DNA from 3 places in the Pseudoduganella sp. R-43 genome. Region 2 is predicted to be linked to each of the others. Evidence: predicted binding sites of a transcription regulator. Region 2 holds the regulator's gene; each other region holds the start of a gene.

Region 1 (3,270 bases), 1.7 Mb from region 2:
AACGGAATGGTTTCAGTATGCCAACGTGAATGTGGGAAAAATATCAGTCGTTGCTGAATATACCCGTAGGAGGGTAGTGGGGCGATGTAGGAATTATCCTAAAATCAACCTTGTCAATCATGCCTTGAACGGGGTCAGCAGCTTGTGCGCCACTGCGTACTGAACCATTTCTGAGAGCGAAGCCATGCCCATCTTCTGCATGATGCGGGTCTTGTGGGTGCTCACGGTCTTGACGCTCAAATGCAGGCCGTTGGCGATTTCAGTGATGGATTTTCCCGACACCAGTAGCGAAAACACCTCGAACTCGCGGTCGGAAAGCTGTTTGTGCAGCAGGGTTTCGGCTGGCTGCATGATATTCAGCGCCAGTTGCTCGGCCACTTCGGTGGAGATATAGGGCCGGCCAGAGGCAACCTTGCGGATGGCGCCCACCAGCTGGGTGCCGGCGCTTTCCTTGGTCAGGTAGCCCTGGGCGCCGGCGCGGATGGCGCGCACCGCGTACTGCTCTTCCTCGTGCATGGTGAGGATGAGGATGGCAAGCTTGGGCGATTCGCTGCGGATCTGGCGGATCAGGTCAACGCCGCTGCGCCCTGGCATGGACAGGTCGAGCAGCAGCAGGTCGAAGCCGCCCTGGCGGATGTGGGTGAGGACTTCGAAGCCGTCGATGGCTTCGCCTACGATGTCGATGTCGGGTGCCCCGTCAAGAATGCGCTTGAGCCCTTCGCGCATGATGGTGTGGTCGTCGGCAATGACAATTCGAATCATGGTTCCTCAATAGTTATCAATACTGGTCTTCACGCCCCAGCCCGGCAGGCTGGAGCGCGTCGTAACGCCTGGCCGTTCAGGCCGGGCGCGGGTCCTTGATCAGGCGGTGCACCAGCACCGGGATCTTGGTATGGGACAGCACCTTGTTGGTCACGCTACCCAGCAGCAGGTGACCCCAGCCGCTGCGGCCATGCGAACCGATGAAGATCAGGTCGCAGCCGCACTGGTTGGCCACGTCCACGATCTTCAGTGCAGCACTTTCGGCAAAAGCTGTCATGCCTTCCGCCCGCACGCCTTTTTTCGCGCAAGACTCGAGGATAGACTGAACATGCTCATTGCCGGCGCGCTGCATTGCCGCCCGGTACTCTTCCTCGCTCGGATAGCTGGGCGGGATGATCTCCACGTAAATCGGGTACTGGTATTCCGGTGCCACGAACAGGGCCAGCACTTCCGCCCCGAGCTGCTGGGCAAATTCGACCCCGGCGCAAGCGGTCTTGCTGGAAACGGCCGAGCCGTCCGTCGTAATCAGGATTTTCCGATACATATCTCAGCCTCCTTTAACTATTTAAAAGAGCCAGTTCCTGCCTTCATTGTAGCCCCGTTTGCCAGTATTGTTCTGCTGTAAAGAGTTGATAATTATCAAGAAACTGTCACGAGGACATCGCAGATGCCGCAAATTCCCGTTATTTCAGGGGCTTGCAGCGTGTATTTCACACGATCCGCAAATACAACAGTACACTTGTAGGGCCATCCGGCTTCACCTAAGAGATTGAACTGTGGGGGCTGCCCCTGTTACACTCGCGAGAGAACCCAATTTATTGCCGAGCGTTAAATTTGACAATGTTTTGGCAATTTGAAACGTAATGGAGAAGCAGGAATTATGACCGACGCCGCTGATGATTTCGATGCATTATTTGAGGAAGTATCCGCGCAACGGGCCAATGCGCCTGCACCTGCTCCAGCGCCGGCTCCGGCCGCTGCGGCATCCGAGTCGGGCGATTCTGATGACCTGGAAAGCCTGTTTGATTCCGTAGCAGCGTCCAGCAAAACGGCAGCCCCTGCCGCAGCGCCGGCAGCGGCCCCGGCCCCGGCGGGCGAGGCGCCCGCGGAAGGCGGCGAGCACGCCGAGGGCATGTTCGAGCGCCTGGGCGGCATTGTGCGCCTGCTGCACGACTCGCTGCGTGAACTGGGCTACGACAAGGCCCTGACTGAAGCGTCGACCCAGATCGTGGACGCGCAGGACCGCCTGGAATATGTCGCCTCGCTGACCGAGCAGGCTGCCAACAAGGTCTTGAATACCCTGGACGACGGCATGCCGGCGCAGGAAGTACTGTCCAAGCAGGCCAAGGAAATGGAAGACCGCTGGGCCGACCTGTTCGCAGGCAAGCTGAGCATTGAGGACTTCAAGGCCCTGGCGGGCGATTCGCGCGCTTTTGCCAGCAAGGTAGCGCAAGCAACGGAGGCGGAGAAAGCCCGCCTGCTGGAAATCATGATGGCCCAGGACTTCCAGGACATCACCGGCCAGTTGATCAAGAAGGTCGTCGCCATCACCAAGAAGGTCGAATCCGAACTGGCGCAACTGTTGAAGGACAATGCGCCGGCCGATGTGCGCGAGAAGATTGCGCAGAAAGAGGTGTCGCTGATGTCGGGTCCATCCGTCCCATCGGAAGCCCTGAATCAGGACAGCGTCGATGACCTGCTTGCCGACCTGGGGTTCTAATGGACGATATGCTCAAGGAGTTCGTTGTCGAGGCCATGGACCTGGCCGTCAACGTCGAAGAGCACTTGCTGCGCCTCGAACGTGACCCCGACAACAAGGAAACGCTGAACGCAGTTTTCCGCTCGTTCCACACCATCAAGGGCGGCGCGGGCTTCATGAACCTGGGGGCGCTGGTGTCGGCCTGCCACCTGACCGAGAACCTGTTCGATGCGCTGCGCACCGGCGCTGCGCCGGTCACGCCGCTGTCGATCGAAGCGGCGCTGCAGGCTTCCGGCTTCGTGGCCGACCAGCTGACCGACCTGAATAACGGCACCGCGCCGGACCAGCTGGCGCCGATGCCGGCCGACCTGGAAGCGATCCTGAAAGATGCGATCGAGGGCAAGGCCAGCTCCGCTGCGGGCAAGGCCAAGCCGGCCGCCGCGCCGGTTGCCGCCGCTCCCGCGGCTGCCCCTGCCGCCGCCGCACCGGGCGCTGCGCCAGCTGCCGCGCCGTCGGCCGATGGCCTTGACTGGGAAGGCATGTACGAAGCCGTGGTGCCACCCGGTACTTACGTGCGGCCTGCTGTCGATGCGCGTGCCGAAGGCGTGGCTGCGGCCCACGCCGCAGCCGGCGCGCCGGCCGCCACGCCCGCTGCGGCGCCGGAAGTGCGCGAACGTCCGGCCGGCGAAGCCAAGCCGACCAGCGCGCCGGCCAAGGAAGAATCGATCCGTATCGACGCCGTCAAGCTCGACGCGCTGCTCGAAGTGGCCGGCGAGTCGGTGCAGGCCGCCAACCAGGCAGCCGTGCTG
Region 2 (3,270 bases):
TGCCGCACCCGCCTACCTCGACAAACGCGGACGGCCCGACCATCCACAACAACTGCTTCTGCACGATTGCTTGCGCATGCGTTTTTCCGGACGCGCAGTGCAACCATGGGAATTCAGGCGCGATGGGGAAACCGTGAAAGTCGATGTCAACGGCCCCTTGCTGGTGGAGCCATCCGGTGCCGTTGAACTGATCGTGGATGCGGCCGAGGCAGGAAGCGGCGTCATCTACCTGTTCGAAGACTGGCTGCGCCCGCACCTGGACAACGGCGCCCTGGAAGCGGTGCTGGAACCCTGGTGGCAATCCTTTACGGGCCCATTCCTCTACTACTCAGGGCGCCGCCTGGTTCCGCCGCCCTTGCGCGCGTTCATAGACTTCGTCAAAAGTGAAAATTGACATAGATCATGTGCCCGAATTTTTTCCAGCGGCACAATTGCGGTTCGACACTACTGGAGAACCCCATGGATTCCATCGTCTTCGGGCCGGACCTCGCACTGGGCATTCCCGTTCTCGACCAGTCGCACCGCATCGTCTTCGACATGCTCGACGCCATGGAAAGCCTGCCCCGTCCCGCCTTTGACGCAGCCTGCCGCGACCTGGCAACTGAATTCATGGAACACCTGCGCGAAGAAAACAGCCTGATGGAGCGCATCGCCTACCCGGCTGCCCAGGCCCACCGCGCAGCCCATGGCTACTTGCTGGAAAAGGTCGCCCGCACCCTGCGCCTGCTGAAGGACGACGAGGAAGCCACGGCACGCGACATCATCCGCACGCTGCCGGACTGGCTCGAAGCCCACATCAACACCATGGACCTTGCGCTCGCAGTTGCGGCTTCCCGGTTAGAGTAATAAAGTGCTTGACTTAGAGTGCACTCTAACTTTTACGATCACCCCATGGAATCGCACCTGAGCATTGACGAAGTCGCCAAACGTACCGGCCTCACGGCCTACACACTCCGCTATTACGAGCGCATCGGGCTGATTGCCCCGGTCAATCGTGCGGCGGGCGGCCAGCGGCGTTACGCGGCCTCGGACCTTGCCTGGATCGAATTCCTGCTGCGTCTGCGAACGACCCATATGCCAATCGGCAAAATGCAGTCATTCGCAAAACTTCGCGGCGCTGGGGACTCGACGGTGCCTGAACGGCGCCGGATGCTAGAAGAGCATATGCAGGACGTGCTCGCCGAAATCGAGGCGATGCAACAATCTGCAGCATCATTGCAGGCCAAGATCGAGTATTACCGCTCCCTGGAGCAGTCCCTGGCGTCGAATCCAACCACCGATGGAGCACATGCCAATGAACACCGAAAGCCGCTACGAGCGCGGGCTCGCAAAACTGCGTGAAGTCGACGGCCAGGCCGGCGACCGCGTCGTTCAAAGCCTGGAAGATATTGCGCCCGATTTCGCCCGCTACCTGATCGAATTCCCCTTTGGCGACATCTATTCGCGCCCGGGGCTTGACCTGAAATCACGCGAGATCGCTGTGGTGGCCGCGCTGACCGCCATGGGCAACGCTGCGCCCCAGCTCAAGGTGCACATCCACGCCGCCCTTAACGTCGGCGTCAGCCGCGAAGAGATCGTGGAGACCATCATGCAGATGGCCGTCTACGCTGGCTTTCCGGCTGCGCTCAACGGCCTGATGGCCGCCAAAGAAGTGTTCGCGCAATAAAAAAGGGGCAGCAAGAGCTGCCCCATACACCCCCTACAGGTGAGAAAACTGGTAAGCCGGTCAGGCGACAGCGAGTTCCTGCGCCATGCCGCCGGACGACATGGCCTCGAGCCTGGCGCGGTCGGTAATGCGCAGATCGCGGTTGCTCAGGACGATCGAGCCATCCTGGCGCAGGCGGGCCAGCTGGCGGCTGACGCTTTCCACGGTCAGGCCCAGGTAGCCGCCGATATCTTCACGCGACATGCGCAACTGGAAGCTGGTCGAAGAGTAGCCGCGCTGGGCGTAACGGCCGGCGAGGTTCAGCAGGAACATGGCCAGCCGCTGTTCGGCACGCATATGACTCAGGAACAGCATCACCGACTGCTCGCGCTGGATTTCGCGGCTCATGGTGCGGTGGAACTGCTGCAGCAGGCCAGGAATCTGCATCACCAGCTCTTGCAGGCGGTTGAAGGGGATCTCGCAGACTTCACTGTCCTCCAGCGCCACGGCATTGCAAGAATGCTGGCCATTGCCGATGGCTTCCATGCCCAGCAGGTCGCCGGCCATGTGGAAACCGCCAATCGTCTGTTCGCCGCGCTGGTTCACCTGCACGGTCTTGAAGTGGCCGAAGCGCACGGCATACAGGCTGTGGAAGCTGTCGCCGGTCTTGTACAGCGGCTCGTCGCGGTTCACGCGGCGGCGGCGGGAAATGATCTGGTCAAGGCGAGCAACATCTTCGTCGGCCAGGCCCTGTGGCAAGCAAAGGCGGTTGAAGCTGCACAGCGAGCATTTGGCTGCGACTGGTGCGCAGGATTTGGTGGCGTTTGCAGGGGTGATTGGGATGACCGGGCTCATTTTGCTGCTCCTTGTTTTCGATGGAAGCAGTATCGCGCCCGGCGTCATTTCCCGGTATCAAGCATCCTGTGCAGTTGCTGTAGTGGTTCCCCTACAGCCGCTCAGATCAGCCCGTGCTCGAGGGCATAACGGGTCAGCTCAGCATTCGTGGACATGCCCATTTTCTCGAGGATGCGGCTGCGATAGGTTGTCACAGTGTTAGGACTGAGGTGTAGTTTTTCCCCTATGCGCACCAGGGACTCGCCCTGGGCAATCAGCTTGAAGACTTCCAGTTCGCGGTTGGAAAGCTCTTCGTGGTCGCCGCTCGCGCCGCCGCCGACCAGGGTTGCCAGTTTTTCAAGCAGCGCCGGGCTGACGTGCTTGCCGCCCGAGGCAGCCTTGCGCACGGCCTCGATCAGGGTCGCCGTCGGCGCATCCTTGGTCAGGTAGCCGGAGGCGCCCGATTTCAGCGCGCGCACCGCGTAAATTTCCTCGGAATAGGTGCTCAGCACCAGCACCGCCATGCGCGGGCATTCGCTGCGCAGGGTCTTCAACAGGTCCAGGCCATTCTTGCCCGGCATCTTGATGTCCACCAGTGCCACGTCGAAACTGCGCTCGGCCACGCGCTGCATCGCTTCCACGGCGTTGCCGGCCTCGCCCTCCACGCTGATGTCGGGCGCCGTGCCCAGCATGAGGCGCACGCCGTTGCGTGCAATCGCATGGTCGTCGACCAGCAAAACGGTGATCCTGTCACCCATTCTTGTCCTCCAAAGGCAGGCGCAGCTGCAGGG
Region 3 (3,270 bases), 1.1 Mb from region 2:
CGGCCTCGGCGGCCTCGGCGGCCACTGCTGCCGCTGGCGCGGCGGCGGGCGGTGCGGCCGGCTGCTGCGCGGCGCGTTCCGCAGCCAGGGCAGCATCGAAATCGTTCAGCAGGTGGCGCGGCAGAGATCCGCGCTCGGGCGAGGCCAGGTGTGCCGCATGTTCGCTGGCCAGGCGCTCCAGTTCGACGGGATCGGGATGCTTGCGCAAGGCTGCCAGCGCATCAATCATCGCGCGCTGCAGGGAGACCTGTGCTTCGAGGCGTTCGCCCAGCGCATCGCGGATATGGGTAAATTCAGCCGCAGCGGACGGCGCGGCATCGACCACCTTCCATTGACGGTCCAGGTCAGCCACCAGATTGGGCGTCAACTTTTCATCAGCCAACAAGCGCTGCGCCAGAGCAATACAGGCCTGCGCCTGCTTCTGTTCGGCCTGCACATGGCGGATGGCGTCCAGGCGTCCTTGCACCAGCTTGGCCACCCGGCGGTCCGAGTTGCGCACCGCCTGCTGCACTTTCTCCAGCGCCGCCTGCGAGACGACGTGTTCGGCTGCCGCCAGCCGCACGTCGGCAAATTCACTGTTCAGGATGAGCTCGACCGCAGCAGCCTCGTCGCCCGCAAGGTTGCGGGCCAGCTCGGCTTGCGCCGCGCGGCGTTCTGCGGGAGTGCCGAGCGGCGCCTGCGACCCGCCCGGGCTCGGCTGGCCGGCAACGCTGGCCTGGCTGGCCTGCTGCTTGAAAAGGAACTCAAACATAGTTGTGCTATGAATGGATCAAAACCACCATCATAGCGCAGCGCCGCCCGGCAGGGGCGGCGAATGCAGGCATGGCGTGTTCAGGCCGTGTCCGCAGCGGCGCGATGGGCCAAACGCGTGCGCCGGTGGTAGCGCAGCTTCGGCACAGGAACCACGAGCTCGTCTTCGCTGCGCAGGGAGGCACGCACCTGCTTGGCTTCCAACAAGGCTTTCCTGTCTTTTTCGGCGGAGGCCGGCACGCGGCGCGCTTCCACCACTTGAGCATCATGGGCCAGGAATTTGTTCGCGATATCGAACCAGGCTTCGCCGCCAATGGTGGCGCGGGCAATCGCAAACAGTTCCTTTTCCTCTTTCTCCAGGCGCTGCAACAGCACCGTGCAGAAAGTCTCGATCGATTCGCAGATCTCCGTCACTTGCTGTTCGCTGTACTCCACCGCCGAGTCGAGTTCAGCCTGCAACCGCCGGATCACCGACAAGGCAGACTGGTTCAGCCGGCTCAGCTCGTCGAGCAGCTGGTTGGCCTGTTCCGTCGCATTTTGCAGGGCCGGAATCAGGTACAGCTCGATCTTGCGCCAATGGCAGGCCTGGTACAGGCGCTCCAGGGTTTCGCAAGCATATTCAAGCTGGGAGAGCGTCAGGCGCTGTTGCCGCAACAGCGTCGATTGCACGTATTTTTGAAACGACAGCAGGCTAAGGCGCACGTTAGCCTGTTCAACGGAAAGCGCAACTAATGTATATGTGGCCGTTAACATTCTTGCTCCCAAATATCGCTACGCGGAAACGGAAGTACAAGTGTAAATTAGCCCGACAGGTTCACTTTGACGTACATCAAGGTAACGCCATTCGCCCTCCACAATTTAGGAGGTTTTCAAATCCAGCGCAAGGCGAAGATCAACCATACCAGCTTCTCGCGACGCCGTCACTGTTCCGCCAAATCTTCGCATCAGTTGTTGCATTCCGATATTCTCCGACAGGGCTTCGCCCGTGATTTCGCGCGTTCCGCGGCTGCGGAAATAGTCAAACAATTTCTGGAACAGGATATTTCCCAATCCTTTGCCTTTCAGATCGGAACGCACGATGATCGCGAACTCCGCTTTCTGGTTGTCCGGGTCGGCTACCGCGCGCACCACGCCCAGCGTCTCCGGCTGGCCATCGGCGCCGGTGCGGGTGGCAATGAAGGCCATGGCGCGGTCGTAGTCGATCTGGGTCAGGCGCGCAAGCTGGGTCGGCGGCAATTCCTTCATCGCCGAGAAAAAGCGCAGGCGCACATCGTCGGGGTCGAGCTGGCTGAAAAAGCGCACGTGGGCCGGGGCATCTTCCGGCCGGATCGGGCGCAGCAACAGGGCGGCGCCCTGCCACTGGATTTCCTGCTCCAGCTCTTGCGGATAGGGGCGGATCGCCATGCTGCTTTCGGCGCGGCGCGGGCCCAGCGCGGCCCGTGCGGCATGCACCTGCAGCACGCCGTCCACCACGGTGACTGGGTCGATTTCCAGCGCGGCGATTTCGCCGATGTCGGCCACCAGTTCGGCCACATGCACCAGCGCGCTGCACAGGATTTCGCGTTCGTCGACCAGGGCGCGGCCGACGCCCGTACGCCGCAGCATGTCGCGCGCCAGCACGGTATTCAAGGGCGGCAGGCCGACGGCGCGGTCGTCCACCACGCGCCCGGCGCTGCCGCCCAGGCCAACGCTGATGGCGGGCCCGAAGACAGGGTCGACCTGCATGGCGATGCGCAGCTGCTGCACATTGCCGCCGGCCGGCTCGCTTGCCAGCGGCAGGCCGTAGGCCGCCAGAACGGCGGCCAGGTCGGCGCGCGCCAGCTCGGCCTGGCCGGCGGCGCGCGCCGCTTCCACCAGGTTGCGCGCCGCCTGCCGCTCCGGCACCGAATGCGCGGGCACCTGGGCCGGAACCTCGATCAGCAAGGCCTGGTTGCGCGAATACTGCACCACCTGGCTGTAGGCGCGCACGGCTTTTTCGGGCGTGTCGTAGGTCGGCAGGCCGGCATCGGCGAAGACCTGCCGCGCGCCGGCCACCGAGGCGCCGCCCAGCCAGCAGGAGAGCACGCTGCGGCCGCTCTGGCGCAGCAAGGGCGCCAAGGCCTGCGCCACGCCGGTGCTGGCTGCGGCCGACGATGGCGCGTGCACCACCAGCAATGCATCGGCGCCCGGGTCGGCCAGCAAGGCGCTGGCTACGGCGGCATGGCGTTCGGCACTGGCTTCGCCGCCGATGTCGATCGGGTTGGCCAGCAGCAGCCCGGGCGGCAGCTCGTTGCGCAGGCGCTTGCCGGTATCGGGCGAGAATTGCGCCAGCTTGCCGTGCACGTATTGCAGCGCGTCGGCGGCAAGCTTGCCGGTGCCGCTGCCGTTGCTCATGATGGCCAGGCGCGTGCCGCGCGTGGGCCTTGCGCGCGCCACCGTTTCGACCGCGTCGAACAGGTCGGCCGAGGAATACACGCGCAGCATGCCGGCGCGGCGGATCACGGCGTCGTACACCTTGTCGTCGCCGCTACGGCCGGCCTT

The links. Region 2 encodes FNR, which switches genes on or off when oxygen is low (the NO sensors DNR and NnrR bind a similar motif). Its sites were predicted from a motif close to TTGATNNNNATCAA; they were not measured.
Region 1: the regulator FNR is predicted to act here: its motif matches at 1,392-1,405, upstream of ACN9M3_RS23965 (universal stress protein).
Region 3: the regulator FNR is predicted to act here: its motif matches at 1,570-1,583, upstream of ACN9M3_RS21160 (hemerythrin domain-containing protein).

Annotation. Positions count from the first base shown of each region.
Region 1 is NZ_CP183988.1:5,264,373-5,267,642, reverse strand. Features, by position in the region: gene ACN9M3_RS23970 (response regulator transcription factor) at 118-762, opposite strand; gene ACN9M3_RS23965 (universal stress protein) at 839-1,306, opposite strand; gene ACN9M3_RS23960 (protein phosphatase CheZ) at 1,643-2,482, shown strand; gene ACN9M3_RS23955 (chemotaxis protein CheA) at 2,482-3,270, shown strand, end outside.
Region 2 is NZ_CP183988.1:3,587,276-3,590,545, reverse strand. Features, by position in the region: gene ACN9M3_RS16425 (LysR substrate-binding domain-containing protein) at 1-394, shown strand, start outside; gene ACN9M3_RS16420 (bacteriohemerythrin) at 460-846, shown strand; gene ACN9M3_RS16415 (MerR family transcriptional regulator) at 892-1,341, shown strand; gene ACN9M3_RS16410 (carboxymuconolactone decarboxylase family protein) at 1,295-1,666, shown strand; gene fnr (fumarate/nitrate reduction transcriptional regulator Fnr) at 1,727-2,500, opposite strand; gene ACN9M3_RS16400 (response regulator) at 2,602-3,237, opposite strand; gene ACN9M3_RS16395 (response regulator) at 3,230-3,270, opposite strand, start outside.
Region 3 is NZ_CP183988.1:4,699,243-4,702,512, forward strand. Features, by position in the region: gene ACN9M3_RS21155 (DUF349 domain-containing protein) at 1-751, opposite strand, end outside; gene ACN9M3_RS21160 (hemerythrin domain-containing protein) at 832-1,503, opposite strand; gene ACN9M3_RS21165 (bifunctional acetate--CoA ligase family protein/GNAT family N-acetyltransferase) at 1,609-3,270, opposite strand, start outside.